4 regions of the Streptomyces sp. NPDC056144 genome follow, and region 1 is predicted to be linked to each of the others. Evidence: riboswitches for the same ligand, from Rfam matches in the RefSeq annotation. Region 1 holds a riboswitch; each other region holds the start of a gene.
The links. Region 1 has a riboswitch for cyclic di-AMP ahead of ACFC0Z_RS04860 (transglycosylase SLT domain-containing protein). Riboswitches for the same ligand answer to the same signal wherever they lie in the genome.
Positions count from the first base shown of each region.

Region 2: linked by a shared signal. The riboswitch ahead of ACFC0Z_RS28310 (C40 family peptidase) and the one ahead of ACFC0Z_RS04860 (transglycosylase SLT domain-containing protein) in region 1 are both predicted to bind cyclic di-AMP.
Region 3: linked by a shared signal. The riboswitch ahead of ACFC0Z_RS21675 (M23 family metallopeptidase) and the one ahead of ACFC0Z_RS04860 (transglycosylase SLT domain-containing protein) in region 1 are both predicted to bind cyclic di-AMP.
Region 4: linked by a shared signal. The riboswitch ahead of ACFC0Z_RS14635 (M23 family metallopeptidase) and the one ahead of ACFC0Z_RS04860 (transglycosylase SLT domain-containing protein) in region 1 are both predicted to bind cyclic di-AMP.

Region 1 covers NZ_JBHJVF010000001.1:1,142,235-1,146,960, forward strand. Annotated here, with positions in the region: gene ACFC0Z_RS04850 (alpha/beta fold hydrolase) at 23-787, shown strand; gene ACFC0Z_RS04855 (alpha/beta family hydrolase) at 963-2,249, shown strand; gene ACFC0Z_RS04860 (transglycosylase SLT domain-containing protein) at 2,243-3,151, opposite strand; cyclic di-AMP (ydaO/yuaA leader) riboswitch at 3,156-3,341, opposite strand; gene ACFC0Z_RS04865 (hypothetical protein) at 3,658-4,257, shown strand; gene ACFC0Z_RS04870 (phosphocholine-specific phospholipase C) at 4,319-4,726, opposite strand, start outside.
Region 2 covers NZ_JBHJVF010000012.1:353-5,078, forward strand. Annotated here, with positions in the region: gene ACFC0Z_RS28300 (ATP-dependent Clp protease proteolytic subunit) at 58-681, shown strand; gene ACFC0Z_RS28305 (hypothetical protein) at 689-994, shown strand; cyclic di-AMP (ydaO/yuaA leader) riboswitch at 1,319-1,515, shown strand; gene ACFC0Z_RS28310 (C40 family peptidase) at 1,519-1,995, shown strand; gene ACFC0Z_RS28315 (ATP-binding protein) at 2,113-2,550, opposite strand; gene ACFC0Z_RS28320 (8-amino-7-oxononanoate synthase) at 2,709-3,890, opposite strand; gene bioB (biotin synthase BioB) at 4,034-4,726, shown strand, end outside.
Region 3 covers NZ_JBHJVF010000006.1:486,725-491,450, forward strand. Annotated here, with positions in the region: gene ACFC0Z_RS21665 (MDR family MFS transporter) at 1-1,013, shown strand, start outside; gene ACFC0Z_RS21670 (PP2C family protein-serine/threonine phosphatase) at 1,104-2,315, shown strand; cyclic di-AMP (ydaO/yuaA leader) riboswitch at 2,528-2,692, shown strand; gene ACFC0Z_RS21675 (M23 family metallopeptidase) at 2,704-3,942, shown strand; gene ACFC0Z_RS21680 (aldo/keto reductase) at 4,001-4,726, shown strand, end outside.
Region 4 covers NZ_JBHJVF010000004.1:126,744-131,469, reverse strand. Annotated here, with positions in the region: gene ACFC0Z_RS14650 (GNAT family N-acetyltransferase) at 1-153, opposite strand, end outside; gene ACFC0Z_RS14645 (HPr family phosphocarrier protein) at 340-621, shown strand; gene ACFC0Z_RS14640 (GntR family transcriptional regulator) at 765-1,448, opposite strand; gene ACFC0Z_RS14635 (M23 family metallopeptidase) at 1,582-2,364, opposite strand; cyclic di-AMP (ydaO/yuaA leader) riboswitch at 2,372-2,533, opposite strand; gene ACFC0Z_RS14630 (M16 family metallopeptidase) at 2,747-4,114, opposite strand; gene ACFC0Z_RS14625 (M16 family metallopeptidase) at 4,141-4,726, opposite strand, start outside.

The DNA of each region.
Region 1 (4,726 bases):
CCATTCGCTGCCAGGGGGCATGATGACAGGCCGAGTTCTTCCGTACGACGTTCATGGCGAGGGTCCGGGCCGGGCGCTCGTGCTGCACAACTGGTTCGGCGACCGCACGAGCTTCGCGCCACTGCGCGACCACCTCGACGGCGCCGTCGGTACGTACGCCTTCGTCGACTGCCGTGGCTACGGCGAGGCCCGCGACGTCGAGGGCGCCTACACGATGGAGGAGGTCGCGGCCGACGCCCTCGCCGTCGCCGACGACCTCGGCTGGGACGGGTTCTCCGTCATCGGCCACTCGATGGGCGGCAAGGCGGCACAGCTGATGCTCCTCGACGCGCCCGACCGGATCCGCTCCGTCATCGGCATCTCGCCGGTGGCCGCCTCCGGGTTCCCGCTCGACGGCGAGACGTGGGAGCTCTTCGCGGGCGCCGCCGAGTCCCCGGCGAACCGGCGCGCGATCATCGACACGACCACGGGCGGCAGATACGACGAAGCCTGGCTCGGCGCGCTCGTCGACCGGTCCGTCAGCCGTTCGTCGGCCACCGCCTTCCGGAGCTACCTCGACTCCTGGTCGGGCCCCGACTTCCACGAGCGCGTCCGTGACAACGCCACCCCCGTCCTCCTCGTCGTCGGCGCGCACGACCCCGCGCTCGGTGCCGAGGCGATGGAGGCGACCTGGCTGCGCTGGTACCCGAACGCCCGTCTGGAGGTGTTGAAGGACGCCGGTCACTACGCGCCCGAGGAGACCCCGCAGGCCCTCGCGGAGGCCATCGAAGCGTTCCTGGCGGCCTGAGAGCCTGCTCCTCGCCTGGGATTCGGCGGGCAAGGCCCGACACAGTCCGAGTGGCCGACGCGCGACTAGGCTGGAGGCACCGGCCGGGACGGGACGCACCCGCCTCTCCGGGACCTCGGACCCCCGGACCTCGCACCCCCGGATCCCGGCCGCGTCGGCGGAAGGGCGGCGGATCATGGAGTTCAGCGACCGGACCGACGCAGGGCGCCGGCTCGCCGAGCGCCTCGGGTATCTCAAGGGCCAGGACGTCGTCGTCCTCGGGCTCCCGCGCGGGGGCGTCCCGGTGGCCGCGCGGGTCGCCGAAGCCCTCGACGCGCCGCTCGACATCTGTCTCGTACGGAAACTGGGGGTGCCGTACCAGCCGGAACTGGCGATGGGCGCGCTCGGGGAGGGCGGCGTACGGGTCCTCAACGATCAGGTCCTGCGCGAGACGGGTGTCGACGACCGGGATCTCGCGGCGGTGGAGGAGCGCGAGCACGCCGAGCTGGAGGCACGGACCCGCCGCTACCGGGGCGACCGTCCGCCCGTGCCCCTGGAAGGCAGGACGGTGGTCGTGGTGGACGACGGGCTCGCCACCGGTGCCACCGCGCTCGCCGCCTGCCGGGTGGTCCGGGCCAAGGGCGCCGCGCGGATCGTCCTCGCCGTCCCGGTCGCGCCGCGCGGCTGGCACGCGCGCGTCGGAGGCGAGGCCGACGAGACCGTCAGCGTGAGCGAACCCGCCTTCTTCCACGCGATCGGGCAGTTCTACCGGGACTTCTCCCAGACCCGTGACGAGGAGGTCCTCGACTGCCTCGCCCGGAGCCGTGCCGCGCGCGGCCCCGTCGTGCGGGACACCGAGGTCCGGGTCCCGTCGGCGGGCGCCATCCTCGCGGGGCGGCTCGCCCTGCCCGACGAGGCGCTCGGCATCGTGCTGTTCGCCCACGGGAGCGGCAGCGGCCGGCACAGCCCCCGCAACCGCTCGGTGGCCGCTGCCCTCAACCGGGCCGGTCTCGGCACCCTCCTGTTCGACCTCCTGACGGAGCAGGAGGCGGCGGACCGGGCACGGGTCTTCGACACCCCGCTGCTCGCGGGCCGGCTCGCGGGCGCCACGGAGTGGCTGGCCGGACGCCCGGAGCGGGCCGGGCTGCCGCTGGGCTACTTCGGGGCGAGTACGGGCGCGGCGGCGGCGCTGTGGGCGGCGGCGGACGCCGGGGCGGACGTCGACGCCGTGGTCTCACGGGGCGGCAGGCCCGACCTCGCTGGGGAGCGGCTGGCGCGGGTGCGCGCCCCGACGCTCCTCGTGGTGGGAGGCCGGGACGCGCTCGTCCTGGACCTCAACCGGCGGGCGCAGGCGCTGCTGCGCTGTGAGAACCGGCTGACGGTCGTCGAGGGTGCCACGCACCTCTTCGAGGAACCCGGTGCCCTGGAGGAGGTGGCGGAGCTCGCCACCTCCTGGTTCACCGGGCACTTCCGGGATCAGTAGGCGCCGTTGACGTTGTCGATCGAGCCGTAGCGGTCTGCGGCGTAGTTGGAGGCGGCGGTGATGTTGGCGACCGGGTCGAACGGGTCCGTGGACGTGCCGGGCACGTGGTAGGCGTCGAAGGTCGGCTGGATCACCTGGAGCAGGCCCTTCGAGGGCGTGCCGGCGGCGGCGTTGGAGTCCCACAGGTTGATGGCCTGCGGGTTGCCGGAGGACTCGCGCATGACGTTGCGGAGGATGCCGTCGTAGGAGCCCGGGATGCCGTTGCGGGCCATGATGTCGAGCGACTCGCGGATCCAGCCGTCGAGGTTGTCGGCGTACGAGGTGGCGGCGGCGGGGGCGGCCTGGACGGCCTGCGCCGGGGCGGCCGCAGGCTCGGCCTGGACGGGGGCGGCCTGGACAGGAGCGGGCTGCGCGGGGGCCGCCTGCGCGGGGGCCGCGCGGTGTGCGGAGCGGTTGGCGCGGTCCGTCGTGGAGGCCTTCTTCGCCGGGGCGGAAACGACCTTCGCGGAATTCCGACGAAGCGTCAGTTCAAGGCCGGGGTGAATAAGTGACGGATTGTCACCCACGGCGGTCTTGTTCGCCCGGTAAAGGCTCTTCCAGCCGCCCTGGATTCCCTTCTTCTGCGCGATCAGGGAAAGCGAGTCACCGCTGACGACGGTGTACGTGCGAGAGGCGACCGGAGCGGCCGGGGCCTTGAGGGCGACCGGCGCCACGGAGGCCGGGGAGACGGCGGGAACGGCGGCGCGGGCGGCGATCTCCGGGGCTCCGGAGACGGGCGCGGCGCCGGCCGAGGCGGGGGCGATCAGCGGGAGGGCGAGGGCGACCCCACCCGTGCCGACCAGGGCGAGGCCCTGGGAGACGGGGCGGCGTCGGGGGCGGCGGTGCTTACCGTGTGCAGGCATGACGGGTTCCTCTCCGGCGCCTGCGAGGTGAGCTGTCGGGTTCGGACGGGAGGTGTCCGGCCGCGCGCACGCGGCTGCACCCCGAGCCGTCCCGGGAATCCGGTACGGCGTATTCGTGGGTCCCCCGCTCCTGCCGTCGGGTGAAAAGGGAGGTATTTCAAGCGGTGGCAGGATTAGGCGATCCGCTCGAATGGAGGTGACCGTAGGCCAGGAATACGCGGGACAACAAGGGGCGTGTGATCGGCGATGTGCGAAAAGCGGCTCGGAATTCACGGAATTCATGATCGACCGCCGCTTGCCGACGGGGAACTCCCGTGTGCCCCATGGCATGCGCGGATGTCGATCACCGCGACGCATTCCGAAACGTGAATCACGTCACGCCGCGTTCAATGTCCGAATATGCCGAATATGCGCGAGCCGTCCCGAGTTACCCCGAACGCACGGGTAAAAGTCGCAAATCGGGCATTCGTCGCCAAAGATGGTGCTACCCGACCGAGGAGTGCCGAATGCCGCCCGTCACCGCACCGCCCAGCCCCGACCTCGTCGACCGCGAGGCCGCCGCGCTCTACGACTCCGCCGCCTGGCAGCGGATCGTCGCCGACTGGACGGCCGACGGGCCGGTCGCTCCCGAGAAGGACTGGCGGAGCCTGCTGTCCGTCCCGGTCGACCGACTCGTGGCAGAGGCGCTCGACGCGCTGCCGCCCGCCCTCCCCGCCGACCGCCGCCTCCCGGGCCGCCTCGGCGCCGTCCTCCCGGACCGGCTGCACGCCTGGCGCCGCCTCGGCCGCGCCGACCTCCGCCCCTCGGTCCACCTCGGCTACGCCCGTCTCGTCCTCGTCGAATGGGGCTGGCAGAACGCCCCGTACAAGCTGCGCGACCGGCGCGGAGCCCGCTGCGTCTGCGGCGCGCTCCTCGCCGCCCACCGCCTCGGCCACGGCAGCGTCGACACGATGAACGAGGCGGCGGCCTGGGTGATGACGGAGCTCAGGTCGCGGGGCTGGAACGACCTCATCGGGCCGTGGAACCGCGCCCCCGGCCGTACGGCCGAGGACGCGGTGGCCCTCCTCGACGCCACCATCCGGCGAGCGGCCGACGCCGGTCGCTGAGGGCGCGCCGAGTGGGCTGCCGGGCGGGCTGTCGGTCCGCCGGGTGCCCGGCCGGCCCGGGTCACCCGGTGACGCTCGGCGCGCCCGTCTCGATGTGTCCGGTGTACCGGCGCGACCAGGTGCCGTCGATGTCGGCGAAGACCGTGAAGTCGTACCAGCCGTCGTTGTACGCGACCGCGTTGAAGAAGTCCTCGCGCGAGGAGTTCGCAGCCACCGTGTACGTCCACGGCCCGTCCGAGCGGTAGGCGTTGGAGCGGATCGTGAAGGTGACGGGTCCGGCCGACGAGTTGGTCATCCGGAACCACAGGGCCGTCTTGCCGGTCCCGGCCTCGGGCGCGAACCGGGCCGCGACCTCGACGGCCTTGCCCGCCTTCGACGCGTCGCCGATGAAGCGGCGCAGGAACCGGTTCGGGCCCATCATCGAGATGTCGTACTTCCCGGAGCCCGACCCGAGCCCGATGTTGAAGTA
Region 2 (4,726 bases), on a different contig from region 1:
CGGAATGTACGTCCTGTACATTTTCGACAGGTGCTCGACAGATGGAGGTGTGCACCCATGGACGCTCGCCACGTTCTGCCCGAGTTCACGGAGCGGACCGGCTTCGGAACACGGACCCTCGACCCGTACTCCAAGCTCCTCGACGCCCGGATCGTCTTCCTCGGCACGCCGATCGACGAGACCTCGTCCAACGACGTCATCGCCCAGCTCCTGTACCTGGACCACGCCGAGCCCGGCCGGGACATCGCGCTCTACATCAACTCCCCCGGCGGCTCGGTCACCGCCATGAGCGCCGTGTACGACACCATGTGGTCGCTCCACAGCGACGTGGAGACCACCTGCCTCGGCCAGGCCTGCGACACCGCCGCCGTCCTGCTCGCCGCCGGGACCCCGGGGAAGCGGCTGATCCTGCCCGGCGCCCGGGTCACCCTCCGGGAACCGGCGCTGGACGAGCCCGCCCAGGGGCAGCCGAGCGACCTCGGCATCGCGGCCGGCGAGCTGCTGCGGCAGCGCGGGCTGGTCGCGGGGATGCTCGCCGAGCACGCGGGCCGGGACCGGGAGCGGATCGACGCCGACCTCGCGCGGCTGACCGTCCTCGACGCCCCGGCGGCGGTCGCGTACGGCCCGGCGGACCACGTGGTGACGGGCCGCGGCGCCGTCGGCGGCGGGGCGGGGCGGTGAGGCTGCCGTGGTTCCGGAGCTCCCGCCGTTGCCGGCCCTGACCCGGGCCGAGGGTGAACTCGTCGACGCGTACCTCGAAGTCGTCGATCTCCTGGGGAGGATCAATCCATCCAGAGGTACACATACCTATGGGGCGCTGCGTGCCGCTCAGGCCCTGGTCGGGCGGGCGCAGGCCCTGCGCGAGGCGCTGACGCTCATGCATATGCGGGGCGAGAGCGAGGTGCACGCGGACACGTTGGCGCGGGCGCTACGGGTGTTGGACGGAGAGCGACGGGCCGGCCGGGTCACCGTCCCCCGGGATCGGGCGAGTTGACGTCAGGGCGTGTCGTGTCGAGGTCCGGACGGCCGACGGGCATCGCAGAATCGCTCCCCCATTCGGCGTAGTCATCGCTGCGTCACCGCACGGGAGTGAGTTGCGCAACCGATGTACGCATTTGGCGGAATCGAACGTTCCATCGCTGGTGCGCGGCTCGTCGGCCAAACATACAGAGATCACAAAGGCTGCTTGTCCACCCGTATGGAGCAGTCGTGATGAGCCTCACATAAGGTCGTTTCAGCTCGGAATTCGCCCATGTCGTAGGTCAAGATCCTCGACGACGACAAGCCCCCGCCGCCGCGGCGGGGCGGTCCGGGCGGACGCCGAGTCCTGCCGCTGCCCCGGATGACTGGTCGACAGGAGTGGTTCGGCAGGAGTGGAGGACCCAGGCAGTACGGGACGTACGCGCTGTTTCGACGGCGTGGTCGTCCCTTGGGGTGAAGCCGCGCGAGCGGCCGGGCATCTTCGCCTGCCCGAACCCGACAGGTCATCCTTCACAGGCGGCTGACGAAGGGTTGCGCATGACCGCGCAGATGCACGTCCCGTCCCTGCTGTCCCGGGCCGGAGCCGTCTCGGCTCTCACCCTCGCCGCCGTCGGCGGCACGCTGTTCGCACCAGGTGCGGCACCGGAGGCCCAGGCGGCAACGGCACACGCGAACAAGGCACTGAGCGTCGCGGCGGCCAAGAAGGGCTCGCCCTACCGATGGGGAGCCGTCGGACCCACCCGGTTCGACTGCTCCGGGCTCACGCTCTACGCGTACAAGAAGGCGGGCAAGTCGCTGCCCCGTACCGCGCAGCAGCAGTACAACAAGACCCGGCACATTTCCAAGGCCAGCAGGCAGAAGGGGGACCTGGTCTTCTTCCACTCCGGCGGAAGGGTCTACCACGTCGGCATCTACGCCGGCAGCGGCAAGATCTGGCACTCGCCCAAGACGGGCTCCTGGGTCAAGCTCGACAGAATCTGGTCGTCGAAAGTCTACTACGGCCGCGTCCGCTGATCCCTGAGCGGTAGCCCGTAGGACCGGGGGTGCGGTGGCGCCGCCGCACCCCCGCCTCCGGCGCGTACCCGTGAGACCCTGATCCGGCCTGATCCGGCCTGATCGGCAAGACGCCCCCTACACGCTCGCCGCCAGGGACGCCGTCCACGGCAGCGTGATCCACACCGTCTTGCCGCCCTCCTCCGTCGGAGTCACCGAGAGGCGGCCCCCGGCCTCCGCCGCCAGGACCCTGATGATGACCATGCCGCGGCCGTTGTCCTGCTGGACCGCCGCCGGCAGCCGCCGGGGCCAGCGCGGGTGGCTGTCGGTCACGCCGATGTGCAGCCGCTCCCCCCGTTCCAGCCTGAGGTCGACGGTGAACGTCGGCGACTGCCCGAAGGTGTGCTGGACCGCGTTGGTGGCCAGCTCCGAGACGATCAGCCGGATCGAGTCCGCGCTCTCCGCGCCGTCGTCGAGCCCCCAGTCGCCGAGCACCTCCGCGACGTACTGCCGTGCCGTGCGCACCGAGGCCGGATCGCTCGGCAGCGTGACGGATGCTTCCTGATGGTCTGCCATGGCGACGCTGTCCCTTTCCCACCCGGGACATCGCCCGGGACCCGCTTCGCGCCCGGATTGCGCTTCGCGTCAGAGTGCCACCGATGGTGCCGCCCCGAGCGGTGTTCCACCACGATATGTACGCATCTATCGCCCGAAGCGGTGAACTCCGTGACGGTTCAACGCTCTTGGGGTGCCGTCCGCAGGATCGTCGCGACCGCCCCCCGGATCTCCGCGTCCGTCAGGTCCGCGCGGGCCGTGAGCCGCAGCCGCGAGATGCCGTCCGGGACGGACGGGGGCCGGAAGCACCCGACGGCCAGGCCCTGTTCCCGGCAGTCCGCCGCCCACCGCAGCGCCGCCTCGGGCGAGGGCGCGCGGACCGAGACGACGGCCGCGTCCGGGCGCGCGGCGGTGAGACCGGCCGCCGTGAGGAGCTCGTACAGCGTGGTGGCCACGGTCCCGGCCCGTGCGGCGAGCGCCGGTTCGGCGGCGATCAGGCGGAGGCTCGCGAGCGCGCCGCCGACGGCCGCCGGGGCGAGGCCGGTGTCGAAGATGAAGGTGCGCGCCGCGTTGACGAGGTGTTCGATGACCCGGGCCGGGCCGAGGACGGCGCCGCCCTGGCTGCCGAGGGACTTGGAGAGGGTGAGGGTGGCGACGACGTCCTCGTCGCCCGCGAGGCCGGCCTCGTACAGCGCTCCGCGTCCGCCCTCGCCGAGGACGCCGAAGCCGTGGGCGTCGTCGACGACGAGCCCGGCGCCGTGCGCGCGGCAGGCGTCGGCGAGCCCGGTCAGCGGGGCCTTGTCGCCGTCGACGGAGAAGACGGAGTCGCTGACGACGAGGGCGCGGCGCCCGGGGTGGGCGTCGAGGGTCTTGGCGACGGCTTCGGGGTCGGCGTGCGGCACGACGGCGGCCTCGGCGCGGGCCAGGCGGCAGCCGTCCACGATCGAGGCGTGGTTGGAGGTGTCCGAGACGATCAGGGAGCCGGGGCCGCCGAGCGCGGTGAGCGCGGCGAGGTTGGCGGCGTAGCCGGAGGAGAAGACGAGGGCCGCCTCGAAGCCGGTGAACGCGGCGAGTTCGCGCTCCAGGAGCGTGTGCAGCTCGGTGGTGCCGGTGACGAGCCGGGAGCCGGTGGCACCGGCGCCCCAGCGCCGCGCCGCGTCGGCCGCCGCCTCGGTGACCTCCGGGCGGCGGGTGAGGCCGAGGTAGTCGTTGCTCGCCAGGTCGAGGAGGTCCGAGTCGGCGGGCCGGGGCCGCAGCGTCCGGACGAGTCCGGCCTCCGCCCTGCGGCGCGCCTCCGCGTCGGTCCAGTCGAAAGCGGTCCGGCGCGGGCCCTCGGCCCGGGCGTCGTCGGCCAGTGGCATGCGGCGATCCTTTTGTAGGCAGCGCACAGACCCTAACCGCAGGACGCCGGGGCCGGGATGTGGTCATCCACACACCTCGTTCCGGACCGTTTGTTCGGTTCCTCCTTGGCCAGGGGGCGGGCGGTAGGCAAGGATCAACCCTTATGGACCTGCTGAACACGCTGGTGGAGAAGGGGCTTCGGCGCGAGCTGCCGACCCGTGAAGAAGCGCTCGCCGTCCTGGCGACCTCCGACGACGAACTGCTCGATGTGGTGGCGGCCGCCGGGAAGGTGCGCCGTCAGTGGTTCGGGCGGCGCGTGAAGCTCAACTACCTGGTCAACCTGAAGTCGGGCCTGTGCCCCGAGGACTGCTCGTACTGCTCGCAGCGGCTCGGCTCCAAGGCCGAGATCCTGAAGTACACGTGGCTGAAGCCGGACGAGGCCTCCCAGGCCGCCGCCGCGGGTGTCGCGGGCGGCGCCAAGCGCGTCTGTCTGGTCGCGAGCGGGCGCGGTCCGACGGACCGGGACGTCGAGCGCGTCGGCAGGACCATCGAGGCGATCAAGGAGCAGAACGAGGGCGTCGAGGTGTGCGCCTGCCTCGGTCTGCTCTCCGACGGCCAGGCGGAGCGGCTCAAGGACGCCGGCGCCGACGCGTACAACCACAACCTCAACACGTCCGAGTCGACGTACGGGGCCATCACCAAGACCCACACCTACGCGGACCGGGTCGACACCGTGCAGAAGGCGCACGCGGCCGGCCTGTCGGCCTGCTCCGGTCTGATCGCGGGCATGGGCGAGACCGACGAGGACCTCGTCGACGTCGTGTACGCGCTCCGCGAGCTCGACTCGGACTCGGTG
Region 3 (4,726 bases), on a different contig from region 1:
CCGACCGCTTCGGCTTCAAGCCGCTCATCGTCGCGGGCTGCGCCCTGCGGACCGTCGGCTTCGGGGCCCTCGCCTTCGCGCAGTCGCTGCCGACGCTGATCGCCGCCTCCCTCGCGACCGGGCTCGCGGGGGCGCTCTTCAACCCGGCGGTACGGGCCTGCCTCGCGGCGGAGGCGGGGGAGGAGCGCCGGGTGGAGGCCTTCGCCCTCTTCAACGCCTACTACCAGGCGGGCATTCTGCTCGGGCCGCTCGTCGGGGTCGCCCTGACAGGGGTGTCGTTCCGGCTGACGTGTCTGGTCGCGGCGGTGCTGTTCGCCGGGCTCACCCTCGTACAGCTGCGGTTCATGCCCGTGCGGAGCGCCCCTGAGCCGCGGTCGGCGCCGGACGGGCGGGGGCAGTTCCGTACGGTCCTCTCCCACCGCACCTTCTGGCTGTTCTCGCTCGCGATGACCGGCTCGTACGTCCTGTCCTTCCAGGTCTACCTGGCGCTGCCGCTCGCCGCCGGGGACACGGCCGGCGGTGGCGTCTGGCTCACCACCGCCCTCTTCGTCGTCTCCGCGCTGGTCGCGCTCGCCGGCCAGCTGCGGATCACGGCCTGGTGCCGCCGCCGGCTGAGCCGCGAGCGGTGTCTCGTCCTCGGGCTCGCCCTGATGGGCGGGGCGTTCCTCGTCCCGGCGGCGCTGGGGCGGGGCGCGGTGGGGCTGCTGCTGTGCGCGGCGGTCCTGGCCGTGGCGAACGCGGTGCTCTACCCGTACGAGATGGACACGGTCGTCGCCCTCGCCCGGGGCCGCTGGGTGGCCACCCATTACGGGCTCTACAACACGGTCTGCGGGATCGGCATCACCCTCGGGAACCTGGGGACGGGCGCGCTGCTCGACGTCACCGGCTGGTCCGCGGCGCCGTGGCTCGCGCTGTGCGCGGTCGGCCTGGGGTGCGCGGGGGCGCTGGCGCTCCTCGCCCGGGGCGGGCGCCTCGGGGACGGACGCCCCCGGGACGCGCGGCTCGCCGGGTAGTACGCCCAGTCGGCCGCGCGGAGGTCGCCGCCGGGTGCGGCGGCGGCCACCCTGGGAGGACGCGGTACGACACCGGGCAGGAGAGCACAGGTGGGGCACCCCCAAGGACCGGCGGGCGGCGGTTGGCTCCGTACGGACGGCGGCAAGGACGGCCGCCCGTACGGCGGCGCCCGGCGCTTCCTCCGCGCGCTGCCCCCGCTGATCATCGTGGGCGGGGTCGTCTTCGACGTGATGACCCCGCCCACGTACACCGCCGCCCCGCTCTTCTCCGCCGCCCCGCTGATCGCCGCGCCCTTCTTCTCGACGCTCACGACCCTGCTCACCGGCATCGCCGCCGTCCTCGCCTCCGTCGGCCTGCACCTCTACAACGGCACCGCCGACGAGATCCCCTCGCTGACCGAGACCCTGACGGTCCTCACCGTCTCGGCGCTCGCGATGCTCATCAACCGGGTCGTGCGCCTCAGCGGCGAACGGCTCGCGTCCGCGCGGGTCATCGCGGAGACCGCGCAGAAGGCGGTGCTCCCCGCGCCCGCCGAGCGGATCGGCGGGCTCCAGTGCGCGGCCCGGTACGAGGCGGCGCAGGCGGACGCGTTCATCGGCGGCGACCTGTTCGCCGTCCAGGACACCCCGCACGGGGTGCGGCTCGTCGTCGGTGACGTCCGGGGCAAGGGCATGGACGCGGTCGAGGCCGTGGCCGTCGTCATCGGCGCGTTCCGCGAGGCGGCCGAGCAGGAACGGAGCCTGGAGGGCGTCGCGCTCCGGCTGGAGCGGGCGCTGACCCGCGAGGGCACCCGGAGGGACGGGCTCGACGCCTTCGAGGGGTTCACGACGGCGGTCCTCGCCGAGATCCCGAAGACGGAGGGCCCGTCGGGAGAGGGTGCGACCGTACGCATCGTCAACCGTGGCCATCCGCCGCCGCTGCTCCTGTACGTGGACGGGAGCCTGGACGTCCTGGATCCGGCGGAGCCGGCGCTGCCGCTCGGCATGGGCGAACTGGCGGCCTGGCCGGACCGGTCCGAGGAGCACCCGTACCCCCGGGGCGCGACGCTCCTCTTCTACACGGACGGGCTCTCGGAGGCGCGGAACGCGGAGGGCGTCTTCTACGACCCGGCGCGGCGGCTCGCGGGGCGGATCTTCCCGGGGCCGGAGGAGCTGCTCGACGCGCTCGTGGACGACGTACGGCTCCACACGGGCGGCGAGTCGACGGACGACATGGCGCTGCTCGCGCTGAGCCGCCCGGCGACGGGGCAGCCGGAGCGGCGGCGGACGATGCCGGTGGTCCCGCCCGGTGACCATGGGTAGTCGAAGGGTGTCACTGCGATAACAATTGACATACCGTCAGATCGCGGAGGTGTGGAGCCGGGCGGGGATCCCCTTTCTGAAGGGGGGTCAACTCGGGCGATACCCCACTAATTCAATGAACGATCACCCGGAACGGCTTGGAATCGGGACCCCGTGTCTATTAACGTTCGATAACGCAGCGCGGTCGTCCCAGCCGTCGCAAGAGACGGCACCGTGCGCACGCGCCGAATCCCGAAAGGGAACCGGGGAACCACCACTTGGGGTGAATCGAGCCCATTCGCACCCGTGCGGAACACGCACCCGTGCGACCGGGCCCGTAGGAGACCTTCCTGCTCCGAACCCGTCAGCTAACCCGGTAGGCGAGAAGGAAGGAAAGGAGCGCGCCCCCGTGGCGTCCAACACTCCCGCACCCGAAGTCCCCTTCGACGCCTTCGGTGGTGGTGCGGGTCCCGCCGCCCCGGACACCGAGTGGAACCCCACCGAGGGATCCCTCCGCGCCGAGAGCCGCTCCGGCGGCCGGCACCGCGTCGTCAAGCAGCGCTCCAACTTCGCCCGCTCCTCCACCGTCCTCGGCGTCGGCGTGATCGCCGCCGTCGGCGCGGGCGGCCTCGCCACCGCGCAGGACAAGCCCCCGGTCTCGATAGCCCTCCCCGACCTGCCGGACCTGCACCTCCCGGAAGCCGAGGACCTCCCCGGCGTCGGAGAGTTCTTCGCCGACGACGAGCAGGGCAAGAGCGGCTCGAACGGCTCGAACGGCTCCGGGAACTCCACCGGCGCGACCGGCAACGCGAACCCGCTCACCGCCGCCACCTACGTCACCCCGGCCGCCGAGCGCACCGCCGCCGGCCCCGCCTCGGACGCCGACACGGCCGCCCGGGCCGGCGCGGCCACCGCGAACGTCGCCACCGCCGCCACCTTCACCCCGCCCGCGCAGCCCACGGCCGGCACCGTCGACGCGGGCGAGATCCTGCGCACCCGCATCCTCCAGCAGGCCGAGCAGCAGCAGGCCGAGGCCGACGCGGCCGAGAAGGCCGAGGCCGAGCGCCTCGCGGCCGAGAAGGCGGCGACGGAAGCCGCGGCGGCCGAGGCGGAGGCGGAAGCCAAGGCCAAGGCCAAGGCCGAAGCGGAGGCCAAGGCGGAGGCCGAGCGGATCGCCGCCGAGAAGGCCGAGGCCGAGCGGATCGCGGCGGAGAAGGCGGAGGCCGCCCGCCTGGCGCAGCTCGCCGCCAGCTACTCGCTGCCCCTCTCCTCGTACAGCCTCACCGCCACCTACATGCAGTCCGGCTCCATGTGGTCCTCCGGCTACCACACCGGCCTCGACTTCGCCGCGCCCACGGGCACGCCGCTGAAGGCGGTCCACGGGGCCACCGTGAAGTCGGCCGCGTGGTCCGGCTCGTACGGCTACCGGATCGTCCTGGAGCTGGAGGACGGCACCGAGGTCTGGTACTGCCACCTCTCGTCGATGCTGGTCAGCGCGGGGCAGACGGTGGGCACCGGCGAGACGATCGGCCGCGTCGGCGCCACCGGCAACGTCACCGGCGCCCACCTCCACATGGAGGTCCACACGGCGGGCGGCGACGGCATCGACCCGGCGGCCTGGCTCCGCTCCAAGGGCCTGACGATCTGAGCCGAGGCTCCTCTCCCCGTACGGAATAGCCCCGGCGGCGCGGGCAGTTGATCACACCATGACGACTCTCCGCCCGCTGGGCGCTTCCGACCTCCACGTCTTCCCGCTCGCCCTCGGCGGCAACGTCTTCGGCTGGACCTCAGACGAGGCCGAGTCCTTCGCCGTCCTCGACGCGTACGTCGCCGCCGGCGGCAACTTCGTCGACACCGCCGACATGTACTCCTCCTGGGCCGAGGGCCACGAGGGCGGCGAGTCCGAGGCGGTCATCGGCCGCTGGCTGGCCTCCCGCGGCAACCGCGACGACCTCGTCATCGCGACCAAGGTCGGCGCCCACCCCCGCTACAAGGGCCTCGCCGCCACCACGATCAAGGGCGCCGTCGAGGAGTCGCTCCGCCGCCTCGGCACCGACCACATCGACCTCTACTACACGCACTTCGACGACGAGACGGTCCCGGTCGAGGAGATCGTCACCGCGCTCGACCAGCTCGTGAAGGACGGCAAGGTGCGGGCCGTCGCCGCCTCCAACATCTCCCCGGAGCGGCTGCGCGCCTCCCTCGACTTCGCGGAGGCCGAGGGCCTCGCCCGGTACGTGGCGCTCCAGCCGCACTACAACCTCGTGTCGCGCGAGACGTACGAGGGCCCGCTGCTCGACACCGTCGCGGAGGCCGGACTGTCCTCCGTGCCGTACTTCGGTCTCGCCTCCGGCTTCCTCACCGGCAAGTACCGCCCGGGCGCCACGGTCGACAGCGTCCGCGCCGACGGCGCCGCCCAGCACCTCGCCACG
Region 4 (4,726 bases), on a different contig from region 1:
CTCGTCCGAGACCTGCTCGTAGAAGCTGACCAGCCGGTCGGCGTCGTCGGCGGTGATGGGCCTGATCCGCGCGGTGCCGCCGTCCCGGAGCACCACGTCGGCCTCCCAGTGATCGGGATAGGCGTGCTCCGACTGCTCCGAGGCGCTCTGCATGAGGTCAGCCTAAGGGCGGTACGGCTTGGCGGCATCGGTCGCGTCGCGCGTGCGCGACGGGCTGACGACGGGCAAGGTGGGGAGGGCCGAAAGGCGGTCCGATCCGGGCCGAAGGTCGGCATGAGCACCGCGCATCCCGTGAGAGACTGGTCTAGACAACCCGCTTGAGACTCGAAGGGCAACACCATGGCTGAGCGCCGCGTCAACGTCGGCTGGGCCGAGGGCCTGCACGCCCGCCCCGCGTCCATCTTCGTCCGTGCCGCCACGGCTTCCGGCGTGCCGGTGACGATCGCCAAGTCCGAGGGCACCCCCGTGAACGCCGCGTCCATGCTCGCGGTGCTCGGCCTGGGTGCGCAGGGCGGCGAGGAGATCGTTCTCGCTTCCGACGCCGAGGGTGCCGAGACCGCCCTCGACCGCCTCGCGAAGCTGGTCGCCGAGGGTCTGGACGAGCTCCCCGAGACCGTCTGATCCGGACTTCGCACGACGAATGGCCCGGCCGCCGGAATTCCGGCGGCCGGGCCATTCGCATTTCACGGCACCGTTTTCAGGCAGCAGGAAAAGACCGGCGCGAATAGCGGTCCGATCACTCTTCTTTGTATACGGCGCACACGTTAATTCCGACCGCTCGCCGTGTTGACGGCATGTTGCGAAACCCTCACACGGCCGTCTTCCGGCTTTTTGAGCCGGTGCAGCCCGAGCGTGCGTTCCGCGTGCAGCGCGGTCAGCGCCCTGGCCCGTTCGGCGTCGCCGCGCGCGACCGCGTCCACGATCGCGCCGTGCTCCGCCCAGGCCTCCACCGGCTTGGCCGGCTGGTCGACCGCGTACATCCAGGCGATCTTGTGCCGCAGCTGGGTGAGCAGCGCCGTCAGGGCGGGGCTGCCGGAGGCCTGCGCGAGCGTCTCGTGGAACCAGGCCCCGAGCGCGCGCAGATCCTCGCCCTGGCCGCGCCTGGCCCGCTCCTGCCCCAGCCTGACCAGGCCCCGCAGCACCTTGAGGTGCGCCTCCGTACGCCGCTGCGCGGCTCTGGCGGCGCCCAGCGGTTCGAGCAGCGCCCGCATGTCGAGGAGGTCGGCCGCCTCCTGCACGGTGGGTTCGGCGACGTGGGCGCCGGCGTGCCGCCGGGTGACGACGAAGCCCTCGGACTCCAGGGTGCGCAGGGCCTCGCGGACCGGGACACGGGAGACCCCGTAGCGGCGGGCGAGCTGTTCCTCGGTCAGCCGACCTCCCCGCTCGAAGACGCCCGAGACGATGTCGTCCCGGATCGCCGTGCATACCGATTGCGCGGGAACGCGCATGACCGACCTCCGCTTTCTTCCGCGAGAGTCCGACTCTATTGCAGCGGAGCGGAAATTCCGATGCCCCCTGTGAATTCAAAAAGCCCCGGCTCGGTACGAGCCGGGGCTTTCGTGACGCGGAACGCGCGAGGTGTCAGAGGCTGACGCCGCGGGCGCGGAGGTACGTGATGGGGTTGATGTCCGAGCCGTACTCGGCACCCGTCCGGGCCTCGAAGTGGAGGTGCGGGCCGGTCGAGTTGCCGGTCGAGCCTGAGATGCCTATCTGCTGGCCCGGCTCGACGGTCTGGCCGACGTAGACCCCGATGGACGAGAGGTGCCCGTACTGGGTGTACGTGCCGTCGTTCATCTGGATGACGATGTTGTTGCCGTACGCGCCGCCCCAGCCGGCCTCGACGACGGTGCCGGAGCCGACGGAGACGACGGTGCTGCCGTAGGCGGCGTGGAAGTCGATGCCGGAGTGGCTGCCGGAGGACCAGAGCGAGCCGCCGGTCTTGTAGCCGGTGCTCACGTACGAGCCGGCGACGGGGAGCTGGAAGGTGGCGAGGCGGCGGCGCTCGGCCTCGCGGGCGGCGCGCTCGCGCTCCTCGCGGACCTCCTTGGCGCGGGCCTCCGCCTTGCGCTTGGCCTCGGCGCGGGCCTTGGCCTCGGCCTTCGCCTTGGCGACGGCCTCGAAGGCCTCCTGCTCCTGGGCGGCGGCCTGGGCGTTGATCCGGTCCGCGAGGGAGTCCTCGGTGACCACCTGGGTCAGGCCGGTGTCCTCGGCGGAGCGGTTGTTCCCGTCGGCGGCGAGTGCCGGGGAGGCGAGGGTTCCGATGACGCCGGTGGTCGCGAGCGTCGCGACGCCCGCTATCCCCGCGCTGCGGCGAGCCATCCGGCTCGTCCCACGATGCTTCCCGGTGGCACGGGTGAACGCCAAGGCTGTTCCTTTCCTTCCTTCTCGCCTACCGGGTTAGCTGACGGGTTCGGAGCAGGAAGGTCTCCTACGAGCCCCTCCGTCGGTGACGAAGGCGCCCGATTCACCCCAGGGACTGTGGGTCCCCGGCTCCCCAGGCTCGCGCCTGACGGGGACTCGGCGATGACTGTCCGTCGCCGCGGGTGCGGCACGTACTACTGCCGGACAGCCGTCCCGACGCTATGCGGACCGTCTTCCCCGCACCAAACAGACACGCCTGTTTGTAAGACATGCCACAGGTCATACTGTCGACTTGTTCCCTATTCGGACATAACGGAAGGCCCCGACGGAACCAGGTCGAAACCAGGGCGTCGGGGCCTCCGTTGGCCGTCCGGCGAGCGAGCTGTCAGCCCGTCACCACCGTGACCTCGCCGATCCCGAGCGCGCGCACCGGCTCCGCGATCCGCGCCGCGTCGCCCACGAGGACGGTGACGAGCCGGTCCACCGGGAAGGCGTTGACCACCGCGGCGGTCGCCTCGACCGTGCCCGTCTCGGCCAGACGCGCGTACAACCGGGCCTGGTAGTCGTCCGGGAGGTGCTGCTCGACCTGGTCGGCGAGCGTCCCGGCGACCGAGCCGGCCGTCTCGTACTTGAGCGGGGCCACGCCCACGAGGTTCTGCACGGCGGTCTCGCGCTCGCCGTCGGTGAGGCCCTCGGCGGCGAGGGTCCGCAGCACCTTCCACAGGTCGTCAAGTGCCGGACCCGTGTTGGGGGTGTCGACCGAGCCGCTGATCGCGAGCATCGAGGCACCGCGCCCCTCGGCGTCGGAACGCAGCACCTGCCCGAAGGCCCGCACGCCGTACGTGTAGCCCTTCTCCTCGCGCAGGACCCGGTCGAGCCGGGAGGTGAGCGTGCCGCCCAGGCAGTACGTGCCGAGGACCTGCGCCGCCCAGGCGCTGTCGTGACGGTCCGGACCGATCCGGCCGATCAGCAACTGGGTCTGGACCGCGCCGGGCCGGTCCACGATGACGACCCGTCCGCTGTCGTCGGCGGTGATCGGCGGCATCGGCAGCGGCTCGCCGGGCCCGCCCGTCCAGGCGCCCAGCGTCTCGGCGAGGAGCTTCTCCAGGTCGACACCGGTCAGGTCGCCGACGATCACTGCCGTGGCGGTGCTGGGCCGGAGGTGGGCCTCGTAGAAGGCGCGGACCGCGGCGGCGTCGATCGCCTTGACGGTCTCCTCGGTGCCCTGGCGCGGCCGGGACAGCCGCGACTCGGCCGGGAAGAGCTCCTTGGAGAGCTGCTTGGCCGCGCGCCGCGCCGGGTTGGCCGCCTCGTGCGGGATCTCGTCGAGCCGGTTGGCGACGAGCCGCTCGATCTCCTCCTCCGGGAACGCCGGGGAGATGAGCGCCTCGGAGAGCAGCCCGAGCGCCTTGGGCAGCCGGGAGACCGGGACCTCCAGGGAGACCCGTACGCCCGGGTGGTCGGCGCCCGCGTCGAGCGTCGCGCCGCAGCGCTCCAGCTCGGCCGCGAACTCCTCGGCGCTGTGCTTGTCCGTGCCCTCGGAGAGCGCGCGGGCCATGATCGTGGCGACGCCGTCGAGACCGGCGGGCTCCGCGTCGAGCGGGGCCGGCAGGAAGATCTCCACGGCGACGACCTGCTGGCCGGGGCGGTGACTGGTCAGCACCGTCAGGCCGTTGGGCAGGCTGCCGCGGTCCGGGGCCGGGAAGGCCCAGGGCCTGGCCTCGCCGGGCGTCGGCCGCGGGTGGAAGTCCATGCTCGTCAAAGACGTGGCGGCGTCGGTCACTGGTCCGCTCCTTCTTCCTCGGCTGCGCCGTCCTCGTCGCTCTGTTCGGTGGCCACCGGCTCGTAGACCAGCACCGCGCGGTTGTCGGGGCGCAGCTTGGCCGCGGCGACCTCGCGCACCTCGTCGGCGGTGATGTCGAGCACCCGGTCGACGGCGGTGAGGGCGAGCTGCGGGTCGCCGAACAGGACGGCGAACCGGCACAGTTCGTCGGCGCGGCCCGCGACCGTGCCGAGCCGGTCGAGCCACTCGCGCTCCAGCTGCGCCTGCGCGCGCTCCATCTCCTCGGGCGTGGGGCCCTCGGCGGCGAAGCGGGCGAGCTCCTCGTCGACGGCCGCCTCGATCTGCGGGACCTCGACGCCGCCGGACGTCTTGACGTCCAGCCAGCCCAGCGAGGGCGCCCCCGCGAGCCGCAGCAGGCCGAAGCCCGCGGCCACCGCCGTACGGTCGCGGCGGACCAGGCGGTTGTGCAGCCGGGAGGACTCGCCGCCGCCGAGGACCGTCAGGGCCAGGTCGGCGGCGTCGCACGCGCGCGTGCCGTCGTGCGGCAGGCGGTAGGCGGCCATCAGCGCGCGGGCCGGGACC